2 regions of the Arthrobacter sp. lap29 genome follow, and region 1 is predicted to be linked to the other one. Evidence: predicted binding sites of a transcription regulator. Region 1 holds the regulator's gene; the other holds the start of a gene.
The links. Region 1 encodes LexA, which represses DNA repair genes until DNA is damaged. Its sites were predicted from a motif close to TCGAACANNTGTTCGA; they were not measured.
Positions count from the first base shown of each region.

Region 2: RY113_RS00525 (Y-family DNA polymerase) is a predicted target of LexA. The motif match lies at 6,892-6,907, and genes of this name have one in related genera.

Region 1 covers NZ_JAUCEK010000006.1:40,657-51,164, reverse strand. The annotation lists gene RY113_RS11570 (class I SAM-dependent methyltransferase) at 1-276, opposite strand, end outside; gene hflX (GTPase HflX) at 435-2,096, shown strand; gene RY113_RS11560 (ATP-dependent DNA helicase) at 2,089-4,116, shown strand; gene lexA (transcriptional repressor LexA) at 4,174-4,917, opposite strand; gene RY113_RS11550 (LysM peptidoglycan-binding domain-containing protein) at 5,197-5,676, shown strand; gene RY113_RS11545 (histidinol-phosphate transaminase) at 5,799-6,896, shown strand; gene hisB (imidazoleglycerol-phosphate dehydratase HisB) at 7,138-7,764, shown strand; gene hisH (imidazole glycerol phosphate synthase subunit HisH) at 7,761-8,441, shown strand; gene RY113_RS11530 (hypothetical protein) at 8,441-8,590, shown strand; gene priA (bifunctional 1-(5-phosphoribosyl)-5-((5-phosphoribosylamino)methylideneamino)imidazole-4-carboxamide isomerase/phosphoribosylanthranilate isomerase PriA) at 8,705-9,439, shown strand; gene RY113_RS11520 (SseB family protein) at 9,452-10,348, shown strand; gene RY113_RS11515 (MFS transporter) at 10,390-10,508, shown strand, end outside.
Region 2 covers NZ_JAUCEK010000001.1:109,159-119,666, reverse strand. The annotation lists gene RY113_RS00545 (LLM class flavin-dependent oxidoreductase) at 1-951, opposite strand, end outside; gene RY113_RS00540 (DUF2809 domain-containing protein) at 1,028-1,441, opposite strand; gene RY113_RS00535 (MMPL family transporter) at 1,689-3,866, shown strand; gene RY113_RS00530 (MFS transporter) at 3,863-5,494, shown strand; gene RY113_RS00525 (Y-family DNA polymerase) at 5,516-6,793, opposite strand; gene RY113_RS00520 (hypothetical protein) at 6,993-8,333, opposite strand; gene RY113_RS00515 (PadR family transcriptional regulator) at 8,411-8,830, opposite strand; gene RY113_RS00510 (CatB-related O-acetyltransferase) at 8,954-9,607, opposite strand; gene RY113_RS00505 (DUF4166 domain-containing protein) at 9,695-10,393, opposite strand; gene RY113_RS00500 (SRPBCC family protein) at 10,402-10,508, opposite strand, start outside.

The DNA of each region.
Region 1 (10,508 bases):
TACTGCGTACACAGTGGTTGCCGGTGAGCGAAGGGCCAAAGTCAGCGCAATGGGCCCCCAACCGCAGCCGATGTCCAACAAATTGCCCTCGGCTGCAGGCGGCGGGGCCTCGTTGAGAAGGATCGTGGTGCCTTTATCTACACCGTCGGGGCTAAAGATGCCCCCAGCGGTGTGCAGTTGGCGCACCTCGCCGGCCAAAGTGACGCTGAGCGGACGGCGTTTCATTGGCGTTGACGGTTCTGAACTGAAATAGTGATCTGCACCCTGAGTACCCATAGTTATGCCAGATTAGTGCCGAATCCGTCCATTGTGTATCTAGGCACGCCTAAGGCCTCCGCGGATACAGTGTGGGTTTATCCACATAGGAGGGCAGCAGAAGGTGTCAGTGTCGGTGTGGCGGACTACGATTGTAGAAAAGCGCCTATAAGGAGAATATGTCCAACGCATCTGCAAACAACGGTTCCGACGGCAACGAGCTGCCCAACGAAGGGCACAACGCGGCAACGTCGGAGAGCCACGGCACAGGAGAGAACGCCCTGTCAGCCGCTGAGATCGAAGTGGTGATTGACCGCATTTTGGCCAAAGACGCGGCCGCAAGCCGTGCTGTGCGTGCCGAGGATGAACTTGAGGGGCAGGATCCTTTCTCTGCTGCGCCGTCAACCCGGCCCCTGAGCGGCCGTGCCCAAGCCGTCTCCACCCTGAATTTTCAGCACAGTAGCTCTGACGGTGATCAAAGTGCGCTGGCAGACCGTAATGCCCTGCGCCGGAAGGCCAGCCTCTCCACCGAACTCGAAGATGTTAGCGAGGTTGAATACCGGCAGCTGCGGCTTGAGCGGGTTGTGCTCGCTGGGCTCTGGTCTTCAGGGACAATGGCGGACGCCGAGAATTCCCTGAAGGAACTGGCCGCGTTGGCCGAAACTGCCGGCTCGGAAGTCCTGGACGGCTTGGTCCAACGCAGGGCCAAACCGGATCCAGCAACATATCTGGGCCAGGGTAAGGCTCAGGAACTCAAGGAGATCGTGCACGCAACGGGAGCAGACACCGTCATCATCGATGGTGACCTTGCTCCCTCACAGCGCCGTACCTTGGAAGAAGTTGTCCACGTCAAAGTCATTGACCGCACAGCACTGATCCTGGATATTTTTGCCCAGCACGCGCAATCGCGGGAAGGTCGGGCCCAGGTTGAGCTGGCACAGATGGAGTACCTGTTGCCGCGCCTGCGCGGTTGGGGCGATTCCATGTCTCGCCAGGCGGGCGGCCGGGTGGGAACTGCCGGAGGCGGTATTGGTTCACGTGGTCCCGGTGAAACAAAGATGGAACTGGATCGGCGCAAGATCCGCAACCGCATGGCCAAGTTGCGCCGTGAAATTGCTGCGATGGCGCCGGCTCGGGAAACCAAACGTGCCAACCGCAAGCGCAACAGTGTGCCCTCCGTGGCCATTGCTGGGTACACCAATGCGGGCAAATCCTCCCTGCTGAACCGTTTGACGGACGCCGGTGTGCTGGTGGAGAACGCCTTGTTTGCAACCCTTGATCCCACGGTCAGGAAAACCGAGACCTCAGAAGGTTTGGGCTACACCTTGGTGGACACGGTAGGTTTTGTGCGCGCCTTGCCCACCCAGCTGGTGGAAGCTTTCCGCTCTACGTTGGAAGAAGTGGCTGACGCCGATCTGATCCTGCATATTGTGGATGCCTCGCACCCTGACCCGGAAGGACAAATTTCTGCCGTACGTTCGGTCTTTGCCGAGGTAGGCGCGCTGCAAATACCTGAAATCATTGTCTTGAACAAGGTGGACATCGCCGATCCCTTTGTGGTCGAGCGGCTCATCCAGCGTGAATCCCGTACCGTGGTGGTCTCAGCCCGTACTGGCCAGGGCATGGATGAACTGCTCCAAGCCATCGAAGAAGGTATTCCGCACCCCAGCGTCTTAGTGACCTTGTTGATCCCCTATGACCGTGGTGATGTACTCAATAAGCTCCATCGCAGCGATGCAGAGATCATCAGCTTGGAACACGGAGAGCATGGCACTTTGGCCCACGCCCGTGTCAGGGAAGACTTGGCAGCTGAGGTTGAGCCGTTTGTCCAGCATGCCTGAAAGTGAACTTTCGCAGCAGGCTCTGGAATTACTGGATCGTGCCGTTGCTGCCATGGGCGGACAGCGCCGTGATGGGCAGCATGAAATGGTCCGCCGGGTAGTTGCTGCCTTGGAGAGCGGGGACCACCTTTTGGTTCAGGCGGGCACAGGCACCGGAAAGTCCCTGGCCTACCTGATTCCGCTGATAGTCAATGCGCTCACCAGCGAGAAGCCAGCCGTCATTGCAACAGCCACTCTGGCCCTTCAAGCACAGATTGTGGGCCGTGACGTGCCCCGGCTGCTCGCTGCTTTGGCGCCAGTATTGCCGCGCCCCATTGACGTGGCTCTCGTTAAAGGCCGCAGCAATTATGTGTGCAAGCAAAAGCTGGCTGGAGGCTTCCCCACAGAAGATACGGGGGAAGGCGCCCTGTTCAGCCTGGGGGAGGACACCAGTGTGGCGCACCTGCCCGGTGCTACTTCCGGGCCCACCTCACAGCTGGGTAAGGAAGTGGTCAGGCTGCGTGACTGGGCGCAGGAGACTGACACAGGGGATCGGGATGAGCTTGTCCCTGGCGTGACGGACAAAGCATGGCGGCAAGTCTCTGTTACCTCCATGGAATGCCTCGGCGCGCAAAAGTGCCCCCTTGCCACCGAATGTTTCTCTGAGCTGGCCCGTGCCCGCGGCGCCCAGGCAGACATTGTTGTCACCAACCACGCCATGCTGGCCATTAGCGCCTTCGAAGGTATAGCAGTGCTTCCTGACTATGACGTTGTGGTGGTGGACGAGGCCCATGAGCTCCAAGATCGGGTGACGGGGGCTGTTACGGGGCAACTATCTGTCCAGATGGTTTCCGCAGCGGCATCAAGCACGCGAAAGCACACGGCGGTTTCCGTGGATGCCTTGCATGCCAGCGCGGCCGCTCTGGACCTAGCTTTGGCGGGGACCCCTGAAGGGCTCTTTCCCAACGGCCTCAATGAACAGCAGTCCCAGGCGGTGGAACAGTTACGCGACAGCGTCCGGGCAGCCCTCTCCGACTCCAAACCTGAGGGCAATGCGGCGGTTGACAGTGGCCGTTCCATTGCTCGTTCACGGCTCAATCTGATCTTTGATCTGTGTGAGCGTTTGCTGGATGCCACCAATGCAAGGGAAGTGGTGTGGGCATCCCGGCCAGGGTCTTTCACCCCCGGGAAGGGCTACCAAAAGGCCGATGAAAGTGAGCCTGCGGTGCTCAATATTGCGCCGTTGAGCGTGGCCATGAAATTGCGGGAAGGACTCTTCGCTGACCGGACGGTAGTGCTCACCTCAGCTACCCTTGCCATTGGAGAGTCTTTTCAAGCCACCGCTGGCGGACTGGGATTGTTGGGTCCTAGCGCACCCGCGTGGACGGGGGCCGATGTTGGATCTCCCTTTGACTACCCCAAGCAGGGCATGCTCTATGTTGCCGCTCATCTGAAAAAGCCGGGCTTTGGCATGTCGGAGGAGCAGCTGGATGAATTGGAAGCACTGATTTCTGCCGCCGGTGGGGGAACCTTGGCATTGTTCTCCTCACGGCGTGCGGCGGAAGATGCAGCTGAGAAGCTCCGCAAGAAGTTGAAGGTGAAGATCCTGTGTCAGGGGGATTCCTCCATGTCGGGGCTCATCAAGGAATTCGCGGATGAACCCGACACCTGCCTCTTTGGCACCATGTCCCTTTGGCAAGGGGTTGATGTTCAGGGCACCTCGTGCCGGCTCGTTGTGATTGACAGGATTCCCTTCCCCCGCCCTGATGATCCGTTGGTGACCGCCCGGGCGCGTGCAGTGGCGCAAAGTGGTGGGGATGGATTCATTGCCATTTCAGCCACCCATGCCGCAGTGAGGTTGGCGCAGGGGGTGGGGCGCCTGATCCGCTCTAGTGATGACCGGGGTGTGGTTGCTGTTCTTGACTCGCGGCTGGCCAATGCCGGTTACGGAGGCTTCCTGCGAGCCGCCCTGCCGCCATTCTGGTCTACGAAAGACCGTACCGTGGCGCTTGGTGCGCTGAAACGGCTTTCCGGAAAGTAGTGCCGCCAACACAAAAGCGCCCCGTCTAGCGGGGCGCTTTTGTGTAGGCAGCTGCTGTTACAGGCTGCGAAGTACCGAGACAACCTTGCCCATGATGGTGGCATGATCGCCAAGAATGGGTTCATAGCGGGTGTTTTGCGGAAGAAGCCAAGTATGGCCGTCGCGTTGCCTAAACGTTTTCACAGTGGCTTCGTCCTCCAGCAAGGCTGCCACGATGTCTCCGTTGTTGGCCGTGGGCTGCTGCCGAACCACAACCCAATCGCCGTCACAAATTGCGGCGTCGATCATGGAATCACCCTGGACCTTGAGCATGAAGAGTTCGCCGCTGCCCACAATCTGCCGCGGCAGAGGCATGATGTCATCCACCGCCTGATCGGCCAGGATGGGCCCGCCTGCCGCAATACGTCCCACAAGGGGTACGAACGCGGTGTCGGAGGAGGAGCTCAGCTCAGCAAAGTTCAATCCATTCGAACTGCGCAACGCCGACGGGGAGCTTACCCCTTCAATCTCAACCGTGCCGCTGTCCAGCACCAGCGGAATCAGAACTTCCATGGCGCGGGGGCGCTTGGGATCGCGGCGCAAATAGCCGTGGCGTTCGAGCTGAGTCAGTTGGTGCGTAACGCTGGACAAGCTAGCCAGGCCAACGGAATCACCAATCTCACGCATCGACGGCGGGTACCCTTTGTCTGCAATACACCGCTGTATGCACTCAAGAATCTTCTTCTGCCGCACGGTGAGGCCCTTCATGCCGGCCCGGCTGGGGGCTTGAGGAATGCGGTGCGGCGGGTCTGGAAGCGTCATGGTTCCGTCGGTCCTTTCGTGGCTGCCCTGAACAATGTCAGTGCCTGCTGGTGGACTGCATCATGCGGCCAATCCTTGTTCTTCCGAGTTTAAGCCACCAAGAGGCGAATTTCAAACATTTGTTCTATTTACTCTTGGCAAGTGTCGTCTATAGATGCTAAAACTGTACTAGAAGGAAATTAGAACATACGTTCTATCGAAGATGTTGAGTGTGGAATTTCGATCCGATGGGTGTGCTTGGCCACGGGATCCGGATTCACGGTGAAAGGACCACAAGTCATGAATGCAGCGCTTATCTCCCACGCATCCTTTGGCGTTTCCACAGCAGGGGTTAGCGCCCGTGCGGCCCGCATTGACCAGACAGTTGGAGCGGGGCGCACCGGTGCCATCACCGCTTCCCATTCCAGGGGTGCCTCCGATGCTGCAGGAAGGCTAGCGCTGACCAGGCGCGGGCGTCTGGTGTTCTTAGGGATTCCAGCCATTGTCAGCGCCGCCCTACTACTGTTTTTGGCGCTGGCCATCATGGCGGGCTCTCTGGCGGGACCGGCGAATGCTGCAACGGAGTCGCAGCCGGTGAACCTTGCAGATTATGCCGTTGCGGTAACCGTCTTACAAGGTGACAGCCTCTGGAGTATTGCGGCCGCCGCAGATCCGGGCCGTGATGCACGCCATGTGGTCAGGGAGATCGTTGCCCTCAACGACTTGGGAAGCGGGATACTTCACGCCGGGCAGCGACTGTACGTCCCCATTCCCAAATAGCCCTCCGTACCAATAGGTCCGCAGGCCAAGAGCGCTCCTCCACAGCCGGGTAAGGTCTTGGCAGGTGTCCGCATTGTGTCGCCGTTTCGAACTTTCTCACGGCCACCAAATATGCTGGGGGAATGGACCAGTTTGAACGCCTCCGTCAATTGCCGCTTCGTGACGATCTGCGAGGCCTGCGCCCTTACGGGGCTCCTCAGCTAAATGTTCCCGTTCTGCTGAACGTCAATGAAAACACCCATGGCGTTCCCACGGATGCAAAAGAGGCCATCTTGGCAGCCGTTGCGCAGGAGCTTGACGGCCTCAACCGCTACCCGGATAGGGAATTCACGGTGCTTCGTCAGGAATTGGCGGCATATCTGGGTCATGGTCTGACGGAGGAGAATCTCTGGGCGGCCAACGGTTCCAATGAAGTTCTTCAACAACTGTTGCAGGCCTTCGGTGGCCCCGGCCGAACGGCCATGGGTTTCCCTCCCACCTATTCCATGTACCCGCTGCTCGCCAGTGGCACAGGGACTGGCTACGTGGCAGGTGTCCGTGAGGATGACTTCACCCTCACCGCGGAATCTGCGGCGGAGCAGGTGCGCCGCAACGGCCCCAACATCGTCTTCCTGTGTTCGCCCAACAACCCTACGGGAACGGCTCTTGGGCAAGATGTGGTCGAGGCGGTCTACCAGGCAGGGGAGGAATCTCAGGCCATCATCATTGTTGACGAGGCGTACGCCGAATTCGCCCAGACGGGAACCCCTAGCGCACTGAATCTTCTCAAGGGCCGTCCTCGACTAGTCGTCTCACGCACTATGAGCAAGGCCTTCGCCTTGGCCGGTGCCAGACTTGGCTACTTGGCCGGCGCCCCTGAGGTAACCGACGCGCTTCGCCTGGTCCGCTTGCCCTACCACCTCTCGGCCATCACCCAGGCAACTGCTGTGGCTGCTCTGCGGAACTCCACCTCTTTGCTGGCTAACGTGGAGCAGATCAAGGTCCAACGTGACCGGATTGTGCAGGAATTAAAGGAATTGGGACTCACCCCGGCCCCCTCAGATTCGAACTTTGTTTTCTTCGGTGGTCTAGAGAATCCCCATGAAGCGTGGCAGGCGTTGTTGAATGACGGTGTGCTCATCCGCGATGTTGGAATCCCCGGGCACCTGCGCGTCACCGCCGGCACGGAAGCGGAAACTACTGCATTCCTCACCGGGTTGCGTACCTTCCTAGCTCGCTAGTGTTCCCTGTAGTGTCCGGCCTTGGACTAAGTTCATCATTTGCGCCGCGGTTCATGAGTTCCACCGGACCCGGGTAATTGGGTCAAACTGACCTAGCCAATAAGTTCGCCAGTGGGGAACTGGTTGGGCATAACAGTGCCTTCCCTTCTAAGCTGGTATCAATACACCCCGTTTCGTTTGAGCGCCCCACCCTGCCCGGTATCTGCTGGTCGGGGCGCATAGTACACAAAGGACTGCCGCAATGACTGAGAACAGCCCGAAACCCGGCCAGGGACGTACGGCCCGACTGGAGCGTGCCACGAGCGAGTCCAGCGTCATGGTGGAAATTAACCTCGACGGGACAGGCGTGTCAAACATTGACACCTCTGTGCCCTTCTATGACCACATGCTCACGGCGCTGTCTAAGCACTCCTTGATTGACATGAACATCAAGGCCACGGGTGACACCCACATCGATGCCCACCACACCGTGGAAGATGTTGCCATCTCCTTGGGCGAGGTTCTCAAGGTAGCCCTGGGCAACAAGGCCGGCATCCGCCGTTTCGGTGAGGCAACCATTCCGTTGGATGAGGCATTGGCCAACGCCGTGGTAGATGTTTCAGGCCGTCCGTACCTGGTGCACAGTGGCGAACCTGCCGGTCAGGAATACCACCTGATTGGTGGTCACTTCACCGGGTCGCTGACACGGCACGTGTTTGAAGCCATCACCTTACACGCGCAAATCTGCCTGCATATGACGGTCATCGCCGGCCGAGATCCGCACCACATTGTTGAGGCCCAGTTCAAGGCCTTCGCCCGGGCTCTGCGCTCAGCCGTCGAAGCCGATCCCCGCGTCACTGGAATCCCATCCACGAAGGGTCTTTTGTGAGCTCTGGAGCTAACGAGACAGCAGTAAATAGTAAGCCCACGGTCACAGTTCTGGACTACGGTTCCGGCAACGTCCGCTCCGCAGTCCGGGCGTTGGAACGCGCCGGCGCCGTTGTCACACTCAGTGCAAAGGCCGACGACGTGCTGCATGCCGATGGCCTGGTGGTCCCCGGCGTTGGTGCCTTCGCCTCCGTGATGGATGAGCTCAAAGCCGTGGACGCGCTGCGCATGATCGGGCGCCGGGTTGCTGGGGGCCGGGCGGTGCTGGGTATCTGCGTGGGCATGCAAGTGCTTTTTGATGCCGGTGTAGAACATGGTGTGCACCGGGAAGGAATGGGGGAGTGGCCTGGAACTGTGGAACTGCTCCCTGCCCCTGTGGTTCCACACATGGGCTGGAACACCGTCACCGCAGCTCCGGGCTCCATGCTCTTTGAAGGTGTGGATTCGGAACGCTTCTACTTTGTCCACTCCTACGGTGTGCAAAAGTGGGATTTTGAGGTTCTCCAGCCCAAAATGCGTCCGCCCATGGTGACCTGGTCAGAGCACGGCGCACCATTCATTGCCGCCATTGAAAATGGCCCGCTGTGCGCCACACAATTCCACCCGGAAAAATCCGGTGACGCTGGAGCGCGCTTGCTGCGCAACTGGGTCCAGTCATTGACCAAGGCGGCACGCTGATGTATTCGCTGTTACTGATGGCCCTGGCAGGCGTGCTGATTGGTGGAGCCTATACGTTCTACCAGCAGAAAACCGCCCGCTGGATTCCCGTCTGTTTTGCCGCACTTGCCGTCATGTCCCTGATAGCGGCATACCTCTTTACCCAATAGGACACAGCTCTACCCACTGGGGCCTAGTTCTACCCATTTGGCACCAGCGCCACTGCTGGCACCTGCTCCATTGATTCCCTGAAAATCTCTTGAACTAACAACGTTGAGGAACCCATGACCACCCCCATTTTGGAATTGTTGCCTGCCGTGGATGTTGCTGACGGACAGGCCGTCCGCCTGGTACAAGGCGAAGCTGGTTCGGAAACCGGATACGGTTCGCCCCTGGAAGCTGCCCTGAAGTGGCAAAACGACGGCGCGGAGTGGGTCCACTTGGTTGACTTGGACGCCGCCTTCGGCCGTGGCTCGAACGTGGAATTGCTGCGTGAGATGGTGGCAAGCCTGTCTGTCAAGGTTGAGCTCTCGGGCGGAATCCGCGACGATGCGTCCTTGGAAGGTGCCCTCGAATTGGGTGTTGGCCGGGTCAATTTGGGCACTGCTGCGCTGGAAAACCCCGAATGGACCGCCAAGGTGATTGAGCGCTTTGGTGAGAAGATCGCCGTCGGACTTGATGTCCGGGGCACCACCTTGGCTGGCCGTGGCTGGACCAAGGAAGGCGGGGATATCTGGGAGGTTCTTGCACGTTTGGAGGACGCTGGCTGTGCCCGTTACGTGGTCACCGACGTCACCAAGGATGGTACGCTGCGCGGCCCTAACGTGGAATTGCTTCGTGAAATGTGTTCCCGCACGTCCAAGCCCGTTGTCGCCTCCGGTGGCATCTCCAGCTTGGAAGATCTGCGCGTACTGCGCGAGCTGGTGGGGGTAGGAGTGGAGGGCGCCATCATTGGCAAGGCCCTGTACTCTGGCCAGTTCACGCTGCCGCAGGCCCTTGACGTTGCAGGCCGCCGCTAAACGATGACACAGATGCCCAAGAAGGAACTGCCCGGCCACATTGCCGCGGCCTTGGCCGGTGCCGGTGGGTCTACCGATTCGGCCGGGCAGCCTTGGGCGGGGCGGAACCTTCCGTCGCACGAGCAGTACCATAACTTTGAGACGGACGACGGCGCTGCAGACTCCGGCTACACCGCGGCCTTGGAGAAACTTCTCACGGGTGAGTGCACGGAGGCGGATGTTGTGGCTGCACTTGCCACCGCCCGCGTCTTCATCCCGATCGTGGCTCAACTTGCGGAGCAAACCGTGGGAGAGAACGGGCTGGTCTCCGATAAGGAATCCGATATGGCTTTGGTGACCTTGCAAGGGCCGGATGGGCGCCGGGCGCTGCCCGCCTTTACTCATGCACTTGCACTGTCCCAGTGGTATCCACAGGCCCGCCCTGTTGCTGTGTATGCGGCCAGGGCGGCTCTTTCGGCCGTGGCTGAAGAAGCACAACTGTTGGTTTTGGATCCCGGTTCGCAGCGACCGTTCGTGGTGCGCAGGCCGGCCATGTGGGCCTTGGCCCAGCAGCAGGAGTGGGTGCCAAGCTATTGTGATGATGCCGTCAGCCGTATTCTGGCGGACTCGGCGCTCGCTCTGGGACATCCATCCGTGGTAAGAATTTCCGCAACGTCAGGGCAGGGCATACAATCCCTTTGGGACACAAAAACCGAACCGTCTGGACGGTTGGTGGCCGGTGGCGGAACGGGCCCGGAATTGTGTGTCACACTGACCCTCTTGCCCGGGCTGGATCAGTCCGCTGTCAATGGGGTCCTCGCAGCCCTTCAAGAGTCCTGGGCGGCGAACGAGCACTTTGCCTGCGCTGTTGATTCGATCCAGATTCGGCTTCAGCATCCCCTCACCCCGCAGGACCCCATCGCAACGTAGCACAGGTGCTCATTTGTGATCATCATGAAAGAGAGTGCCCCGTGAACTTTGCCGCGTACCGTGAAATCCTGGCGGTTGGACCCGTGCGCAGACTGCTGATCATAGCCATGTTTGCACGCATCCCGCATGCGGCTGCCGGCGTTCTCCTGACACTGCACGT
Region 2 (10,508 bases), on a different contig from region 1:
TTCAAAGCTGCGAATCCAGGCGGCACGGTCGGTGATCTGGGTGGCCACGATCAGCTCGTCGGCACCAGACTTCACGGCAAATTCGTCCAGGTAAGCGCGTGCCACATCAGTTGTTCCCACCGCGGAGTAGCGCATCATGTTCTCCACCTGCTGGCCCGCGGGCGATTCCAGCAACAGGTCTGATTCGGCGTCAGTGAAGGTGCGCCCGCCGCCAACCAAGGCACCCACGCGGCGGCGCCGGGCGGTCAGCTGCAGCGCGTCGGCCTCCTCTTGGGTGTCTGCGAGAATCGCATTCACGCCGATAATCACGTACGGCTCGGCCAGCGCGGCGGATGGCTTGAATTCGCGGCGGTAGATCCGCACAGCGTCTTCCAAGGCCTGCGGCGCAAAGTGCGATGCAAAGGAGTACGGCAACCCCAAGGCAGCGGCCAGCCGCGCACCAAAGAGTGAGGAACCCAGAATGTACAGCGGCACGTGCGTGTCCTTGCCTGGGTAGGCGTTAACGCCGGAGATCCGCGTTTGACCCTCAAAGTAGGCCTGCAGTTCCTGCACGTCCTGCGGGAAGGTGTCTGCCGCGGACGGGTCGCGGCGAAGTGCGCGCATGGTGTTCTGGTCGCTGCCGGGAGCCCGCCCCAGGCCAAGATCAATCCGTCCCGGGTGCAAGGTTTCCAGCGTGCCGAACTGTTCTGCGATCTGCAGCGGCGAGTGATTGGGCAGCATGATGCCGCCGGCGCCGAGGCGAATGGTTTTGGTATGGGCAGCCACATGGGCGATCAACACGCTTGTGGCCGAGGAAGCAATGGAAGGCATGTTGTGGTGTTCGGCAAACCAAATCCGCTTGTACCCCCAGCCTTCGGCCTTTTGTGCCAACGCCACGGATGCGCGGAAGCTTTCGCGGATGCCTTCCTCGCCAATGTGGGCGAGGTCAAGGATGGATACGGGCAGTGTCATGGGTGATGCCTTTCAACGAGGGTCTCCCTAGCGCCAACCTCAACTCTCCCCGGGATATTTCCCAGCGTGGCCGCTCTCACGCATCCACCACAGCTCTGGCACGGACTGCTCGGCGGGACGCCAAGACGTCAGCAGCGCAGACCGCCATGGCGCCCAGTGCATAAGCCACCAGATCCAGCGCTGAGAAGGTGGTTCCAAAGAGCAGCCGCGAGGGTGGAAAGCTCTGCGCTAGCTGCTGCGGGATCCCGGTGAGCTGGGACAGTTCAATCATGGCACTGAAGGCGAAAGCCGCCACTGCAAGCCAGTACTGCCGGGCCGCCGGGAAGATGAAGCCCACTAAAAGATAGATCAGAACGGTGTACAGAGCATCGGCCACCAAAGATGCCAGATCGCCTGCGATCAAAAAATGCACAGCCAGCCCCACCACCACGGTGGCAGCGGCTGCGGCGGCAAGGCCGGCGCGCCTCCCCACTAACCTGCGCTTATCCACTGACCGCAACGGCCTGGGTGGAACTGGCGCTAAGGAGGATGAATTTTTATGCGGGGACCGGGGTGGCTGAGGCAAGGGCATTCCCCGAGCCTACGGGACGGCACTTCGAGTGTTACTCATAGGCGGAAGTAACATATTTTTTTCACCTAGATATGGCTAACCAGACTACTTATTAGATAAACTAGCAATCGAGTGGTTCTCCGAACTATCTCCTCAACACCGCCTCCGGAGAGGGTTTGACTCCGCTATGATCACTGAAAATCGCCGCGATTGGCACCCCGCACGTTGGCTGAGGATCCTTCTCCCCGCAGTGTTGCTCATCATTTGGCTCGGCGCTGCGAGCTTTGGCGGGCCAACCTTTGGAAAACTGTCCTCGGTCTCCAGTAACGATCAGGCAGCGTTCCTGCCTGCGAGCGCCGAGTCCACTGAGGTCAATACTTGGCAACAGAAATTTACGGATTCTCAGGCCATTCCCGCTCTTATTGTCTTCGCCTCTGATTCAGCACTCAGCCCTGCCCAACTAGCCGATCTCTCTACGTTGGCACCGAAGTTTGCCGCGGTAAACGGCGTTCAGCTACCCGTATCCCCGGCCACTAGTTCTGTCACAGGACCCATCCCGTCCAAAGACGGCAAAGCTGTTCAATTCATTGTTCCTATCAGCGATACAAATGACGTCAATACCGTTGTTAGTGACCTTCGCGCTGTAGCGGCAACGGCAGCATCGCCCTCCTTGGCCGCTTACGTGACCGGCCCGGCTGGTCTCACCGCAGACCTGGTCAATGCCTTCGGCGGCATTGACGGCATTCTGCTCCTGGTAGCAGCAGGAGCTGTTTTCTTGATCCTGCTGCTGGTATACCGCTCAATTGTGTTGCCGTTCTTGGTCCTGTTGACCTCGATTTTTGCCTTGTCTGCCGCGATCCTCTTTGTCTATGCATTCGCTAGTTGGGGGTGGATCAAGCTCAGCGGGCAAAGCCAAGGCATTCTCTCCATCCTGGTCATTGGTGCTGCCACGGACTATTCATTGCTTCTCGTGGCAAGGTTCAGGGAGTCTTTGCACCACGTCGAATCGAAATGGGCCGCGATTAATCGGGCGTGGCGCGCAGCATGGGAACCGATTGCTGCTTCCGGAGCAACAGTGATCATCGCCCTGCTTTGTTTGCTGTTCTCAGACCTGAACTCCAACAAGAGTTTGGGCCCTATCGCTGCAATCGGGATCGTGTTCGCGCTACTTTCTTCTCTGACTCTTCTGCCGGTCCTTCTCGTACTGTTTGGACGTGCCGCCTTCTGGCCGTTCCGTCCCAAGGTTGATTCACTGCACGGACAGGCCCACAGCACCGTTGCCCTCACTGTTCACGGCCTTGAGGGTATTACCGGACTGTGGAAGAGGGTGGGGACACTGATTTCGCATCGGCCCAGGGCCACTTGGGCCATCGCGCTTCTGGTTCTGCTCGCCTGCGGTGCGGGCATAGTGCAACTGCAGGCCAATGGTGTCCCGCAAAGCGAAGTTATTCTGACTGCGTCTCAAGCCGTAGACGGTCAGAAAGTATCCGCCCAACACTTCCCCAGTGGCTCCGGCAGCCCTGTGGTGGTGGTGGCCGATCAGGGCAAGGCTGAGGCAGTGCTGGCTGCCGCTACGGCTACGCAAGGAATCAGCTCGGCATCAATTTATGTTGGAAATGTTCGCCCCGGCACTGACGCCGCGCCTGTGGTGCGAGAGGGCAAAGTGATCATCAATGCAGTGCTCAGCTCGGAGCCAGATTCACAGGCGGCAGAACAAGTGGTGCGCTCCCTTCGTCAAGACCTTCCGGCCGTAGATCAAGGAGTCCTGGTTGGTGGAGTGACTGCCATAGCCTTGGACACAAACACCACAGCGCAAAGTGACTTGGTCAAAATTATCCCGATCGTCCTGCTGGTCATCCTCCTCATCCTGATGTTGTTGCTGCGCTCCATCGTGGCTCCCGTGTTGCTGGTGGCCAGCGTTGTCATCTCCTACGTGGCGGCATTGGGCGTCTCGGCGGTGGTCTTCAATCACGTGTTCCATTTCTCCGGAGCTGACGCGGCCGTGCCCTTGTTCGGTTTTGTATTCTTGGTGGCGCTGGGAGTGGACTACAACATCTTCCTCATGACGCGGGTCCGGGAGGAGTCGCTACGGATTGGTACCAGGCCGGGAATTCTACGGGGCTTGGGCATGACGGGCAGCGTCATCACCTCGGCCGGGGTGGTGTTGGCTGCAACCTTTGCTGCCTTGGCGGTGATTCCGATCCTGTTCCTGGCACAGATTGCCTTCATCGTCGCGTTCGGTGTGCTCCTAGATACGGTGATTGTGCGTTCACTGCTGGTGCCGGCTCTCTCCTATGACATTGGCCGCGCTATTTGGTGGCCGTCCAAACTCTCCCATCAGCCTCTGAACGGGGAAATTCGATGACAAGCATTCGCCGCCGCTGGGCGGGCCTAGTTTTCATTAGCATTGCGGTTGCGTTGATCATTGTTGATTCCACCATCGTGAACGTGGCCATCCCGTCCATAGTTCGTGATCTTGGCATCTCATCAACCCAGGTCCAGTGGGTTCAAGAGAGCTACACTCTGGTCTTTGCTGCCTTGTTGTTGGTCTTTGGGACTCTTGCGGACCGTTATGGTCGCCGCCGGACGCTCCTGGTGGGAGTGGTAATCTTCGCCGCCGCTTCAGTCTTCGCGGCACTGGCACCGTCGGGGGATCTGCTCATTGTTGCCCGGATCATCCAAGGCGTTGGCGGTGCCATGGTTCTGCCCACCACCTTGTCACTGATCAATGCCACCTTCCAAGGACGGGAACGTGGCATCGCCTTCGCGGTGTGGGGCTCAACCATTGGCGGCATGGTGGCAGTGGGCCCATTGTTGGGAGGCTGGCTGACCACGTACTATTCGTGGCGGTGGGCCTTTGGAATCAACGTGCCCTTGGCCGTGATTATCATTGCGGGCGTTCTGCTCTGCGTAGCTGAGTCAAAGGACTCTGCTGATCCTCGGCGCATCGATGTAATCGGCGCGGTGCTCTCCGTCTTAGCCAGCGCATCCTTGGTCTTTGGCTTGATCGAAGGAAGAAGCTACGGCTGGTGGCTCCTTCATCCCGGCAAAGCACCCACCTTTGGCACATGGATATGGCCGTTCGCGCTCTCCCCCATCCCTGTGGCGTTCGCCATCACTGTGGCATCAGGTGTGGGTTTTGTTCTCTGGGGCCTCCACCGCCAACGTGCCGGTAAAACAACTCTGCTGGCCTTTGCGCTGTTCCGCATCCCGTCCTTCCGTAACGGAAACATCGCCGCCATGATTGTCTCCCTCGGGGAATTCGGGATCATCCTCTCGCTGCCGTTGTGGCTGCAGAACGTCATCGGCTACAACGCACTACAGACCGGGCTGGTCCTCTTGGCTCTTGCCATTGGCTCCTTTGCCGCTAGCGGCCTTTCCAGCGTGGTGCTCGATAAGATCACCGCCGTCGCTATTGTGCGGGTTGGCATTGTGGCTGAAATTCTTGGCGTGGCCGGGTTGGGGCTCGTCATCTCCGCTAATTCGACATGGCTGAGCATTATCCCGTTCCTCTTTGTCTACGGGTTCGGTGTGGGTCTGGCCACGGCACAGCTGACAGGAGTGGTACTCAAGGACGTTCCCGTGAATAAAAGCGGCCAAGGTTCCGGAACTGCCAGCACCGCCCGCCAGATTGGTTCAGCTCTGGGGATAGCCATTCTCGGGACCATTCTTTTCACTTCCGTAGGCACGTCTTTGAATGCCCGGCTCGCCGATGAGACTCCCCTGCTTCCGGAGTCAGCCCGCACCCAAATCGTGGACACGGTGGTAGTCAGTGCTGGTGGGGCCATCCCTGGCCTGGCGGCCAAGGATCCTCAGGTGGCCGATGCCGCGCGCGCGGCGTTCAGCGACGGTACCCGGTACTCGGCCTTCGCAGCTTCGGGATTTTTAGTCCTCGGGCTGCTAGCTACCTTCCGCTTGTCCGGCGAGGTGCGCCCAGACGAAGTGGAGGAAGCACAAAAAGGGGAGGCAGGAAAGCTCCCGCAAGAAACCTGACCGCGGAGAATGTGGGGACGGCTATGCCCGCACCACGGGCAGTTCCTTCCACTCCGTGGTGTAGCGGGGTGAGGAATGTTCACGCTTCATGGACCATTGAGGGGCCTGGGCGAACCCTCCGATCCCCAGGCCAATGGCGGCGCTGCCGAACTTGTTCCGTACGTTTCCTAGGACCCCACCAACGTCTGCTTGGCTGGCCTCGGTGCTGAAAATATCCAGCACCTCCGTGCCGGACGCCGGTTCCAGCCCACTAAACAAGACCCCTGCACGCAGGTAGGACGCGCCTGCAACGGCATGGTGGCGGATGGCGGCAACGGCTGCACGGACAAAAGTGATGGGGTCACTGGTTGGCCTGTCGAATCGAACGGTCACGGCGGGAAAACTCCCCTCACCCGCCGCAAAGCGGCTAGTGCCGGCGGTAACCGTCATGGCTGAGGCCCGCATCCCCTCCTCGTTGAGCCGGGCCGCGCCACGCTGAGCGTAAACCGCCATGACCTCCTCCATGCCTTCCACCGTGGTGACCGGCTGGGAGAAGCTGCGCGAGAACATGATTTGCTGTTTATCTACGCGTTCCTCAACATGGGGAATACATTGAGTGCCATTGAGTTCGAGCACTGTTCGCTGCAGCACAACGGAGAATTTCTTGCGAATCAGGGCAGGGTCCGCAGCCTTGAGATCGGCGATGGATTCAATGCCCATGAGCTTAAGCCTCGAGGAAGTCCTCTCCCCCACACCCCACAGGCCCGACGCCGGCACGCGCGCCTGGATGCCCGCAACGTGATCCCCCGGCATCGACTCCAGCGCGCACACCCCGTCCAGGCCGGCGTTTTGCTTTGCAATCCGGTTCGCAAACTTCGCCAACGTCTTCGTCGAGGCCACACCAACGCACACCGGAACCCCAACATGGCGCATAACGGCGGCACGAATATCGCGCCCTGCGGCCTGTAGTTGGGCGGGGTCCCCCATCAGCCCAATAAAGGACTCATCGATGGAGTACACCTCCTGCCACGTACCAAAGCGCCCCACCACTTCCATGACCCTGGCGCTCAAATCTCCATACAACTCATAGTTACTCGAGCGGGCCACCAGTCCCCAAGCCTTGGCCTGCCCCTGAATCTGAAACCACGGCACGCCAGTGGCGATGCCCAGCACTTTGGCTTCAGCCGAGCGTGCCACAACACAGCCATCATTGTTGGAAAGCACCACGACGGGGCGCCCTTCCAGCCTTGGGTCAAAGACCCGCTCACAGGAGACGTAGAAGTTGTTCACGTCCACCAAGGCGATGCGCGCGTTACTCATGACTTCACTGGTGCTTCACCGAAGCAACGAACCCACATAAAACAAGGGTCCGAACTCCGCAGTGGCTACGCTCCAAGAACTGCAAGCCGCTACTTGATTCGAACTTGAGTTCGGGAAGCGTTGGGGAAATTGCCATGGATTGAGCATAGAGTCACTAGCCCACGGCAGCAAGTCACTGCAGCAAGTCACGGCCGCAAGCCTAGTGTTGGCTCACCAGATGCGGGCCCACCCGTGACTTCCGGTTGGCGAGGCGCCGCAGTGAGTAAAAGAGCAGTACCGCAGCACCCCACGGCGCCACGAAGGCGGCCGCGGTGACCAGATAAATTCCCAAGAAAGAGCAAGCCAGACCAAGGCCGCCTAGGGCAGCAACCCTCAGAGCCAGCCTTCCGGAAATCCAGCGCCCCAGCGGCACGGCAAGCGCAAAGCCCACCATCACCGCCGCAGCAAGAATCAACGGCCACTGCAGCGAGTGCCCGGCACCAAGGAGTTGAGCCACCGCTACAACTAGGAGTGCCACGCACGCCAAACCAGCGGAGAACCACATCACGGCACCAAATCGCGGCAGGAGCATTACTGCACTCAAAACCACTACCGGCAGCGCAGCAAGGGCTCCTGCGGCCAGCCCAAGGTTCATGGCGCGGCTGGCATCCCCCACTCCCGCGTCCCAGTTGCTGCCGGTGAGCGCAAAAGCAGCACAGGTCATTCCTAGTACCAAAGAGAAGAGTGCCACTGCGCTGATTTTATTGAAGCCAGTTTTATTGAAGCCAGATTTGGTGCCTCCAGAATGGCTCGGCGCCTTCACTGGGTACGGCACCTTCACTGGGTACGGAGGCTGGCTCAGGCGTGCGCCCGGCAACTTCCCCGGCTGCACACCCTGCTGTGAGCGCTGAGCTTTTATGATTGCCAGGAAAAGCAGTGCAGCAGCCGGCAAGGATCCAAAGATCTGCCCAGATGTCATCACCAGCCCAGCCAGATTCAGGGACAGGAATGCTGCCATGAGGCTAGTCACTACCCATCGAAGCGTCCTTGGGAGCTTATTTTTTAGCACTGAAAGCAGAGGAACAAGGAGGGTCAAAGCGCCGGTACACCAGGTGAGCAGGATCAATAAAAGGCCTGCCGAAGCGAACCATGTTCTCGCTGTACCGGCATCGGCTTCGTCGAAACCGAGGGCCACACTCATGGCTGCCAATGCCATGAAAGTAAAGGTTGGCACGGAACCCATGGCCGCGCATAGAGCAACGGGAGCAGAGAGTGTTCCTCTCCTATGCAGAATCACGATGGCGGCAACAGCCAAGGTGAGCGGTCCCACCAAAACTGCTAAGAGAGTTCGCACAACACCCACTTCTGGAACTAAGAGGGTGTTGCTCAAGAGAATTACTGCGGCCCCCAAAAAAGCCACCAGCGAAAGAGCCGCGAAGACTACTGCCCAGCGATAGCTTGCCCGCTCACCCATTCCATGGGAGCGGATGGACCATGCCTCAGCCAGCGATGGCCGCATGATCCCCTGATCGCTGGCATATTCATCCAATGTGTCCAGCATGAAACGGCCATGTTCTGCGCGCCAGCGTTGCGGATACCAGCGGAGCAGGCGTGCATACTTTTTGCGTCTCGGACTGCTCATCCTGTGAACCCCCAACCCAAAGTGGCTGGTGCTGCACGGCCAGGCACAGCACGGCCAGAAGTACTTGTTCCCGGCAGAACGCTGCCTGGCAAAGTACCGCCCGCAGTAGTAGCGGTGCCTGCCAACCGCTTTTCCGCAGCCCCCAAGCGAACAGAGAGCCGTTCCTTTTCCAACGTCAGTATTTGTATGCCGGCGTCCGTCAGATCGTAATAGCGGCGAGCCCGGCCATCAACTATTTCGTCGCCAGCGCGGCGCACAAGCCCGTCCCGCTCCAGACGCTCCAGCGAGGCGTAGAGGGTTGTCACCCGCAGCGACACTGCGCCATCCGTCAAGCTCTCTACGTCACGCAGCACGGCGTAGCCATGTGCACGCCCGCCCGCAAGGGAGGTGAGTATCCAAAACGTATTCTCATTCATGAACACCAATATACCCGTTATGGGAATATCCCGGTAGGGGAAGTAATAACGTGCAGCCTCAGGGTATCGAGGTGAGGCAAAGCCTTCCAGTGGCCCCCATCAAAAGGCTGTGGCCTGGCCTGATCAGCTGTCGCTCGATGCCGCTATAGCGCTGAGTGCGGCTACTGATCCGTCCGCAATGGCACGGAGGTTCTCAGTAATTTTCGGTAGTGGCCAGTTCCACCAGGCAAGCTCAACGAGGGTTCGGATGTCCTCTTCTTGGTACCTGCGCCTGATAAGCGCGGCCGGGTTTCCTCCTACAATTGCGTAGTCAGGCACGTCCTTAGTAACAACAGCTTCTGTGGAAATCACGGCGCCATGGCCGATCCGCACCCCTGGCATGATCGTTGCGTTCGCGCCGATCCAGACATCGTTGCCAACTATTGTGTCCCCACGGGAGGGTAGATCTGTGATCAGATCACGGTGTTCGCCCCACGCCCCGCCCATGATGGGGAACGGATAGGTGGATACTCCGTTCATGCGGTGGTTCGCACCATTCATGACGAACGTGGTGCCGGAGGCAATGGCGCAGAACTTCCCGATCACCAGCTTCTCTGGACCGTAGTGATGGGTGACGTTTCTGGTCTCAAATTCAGCGGAATGCAGAGGATCGTCATAGTAGCTGTACTCCCCAACCTCAATCAGTGGGTTCTGAATCAGCGGTTTGAGGAAAACCACTCGGTCCTGCCCCGCGATTGGATGGATCTGCATGGGGTCAGGAGCGCCAACGGTAGACATCCCGTTAGCTTAGCCCGCTGGGCTGATCTACCCATCTGGGAGCCAAGAAGAATCTGATGACAGGACCGGCCCACAAGGGGACATGATTTACTCGCGGACTTCTTCCCGTACCGGTTTGAGATGGCTAGGCACCGCTTTTCCCACCATGGCCGGGAATTCGCAGCTGAACTCGCCCTTATATCCGAACAGGAAACCAAAGTAGGGGTTGCGTACCTGCATCTGGACGGTGAACACCCCACGTGCCTCGTCATAACCTTCGTAGAGGTCCGCCGTGCCGGTGCCAATCCGCGGAAAGTTGAAGGCCACGGGGCCCTCATAAAAACGCTGGCCAGTGGTTTGCAGGTGCAGGGAGCCATCATCAAGAACTTTCAGGACAAGATCCGTGGCTAGATGCTGGTGAGTGCCGAGATAGTCCACAATGGTTCCACGCTCTTTGCTGTACACCATGGTGGCGTCAAAGCGGCGCTTCTTCGCCTTCTCTGCCCTGGCGCTGGGCATGTCCAAGGTCCGGACAAAGGTCACGGTGGGACGGCCAAAACCATCAACGTAAGGATAGTTCTCCACCGTGAACGGGATGTTATTTCCGTGGTCAGGGAACAAGATGTTGCGGAAGGCACCCAACCGCAGAAATGGTACCGTCCACCAGGCACCGCGCCGCACCTGCGTGAAGACTCCCGTCCCCACGCAGCCATAGCCGGCTTCAACACCCACACCGAAGCGCTTTTGCATCATGGGGTGCAGCCGTTGAAAGTCTTCGCCCAAGGCAGTTTCAAAAATTGATGCCATGAGCTTTCCTATCCCTGCCGGCCGGTCCCGGTATTTGATTGTTCGGGTTCTTGTAAGTCTGCGAGAGCAGCAGGGGCACGTGCTGCCTGTTCATCAGGTGCGCGGCGCAGGCAAC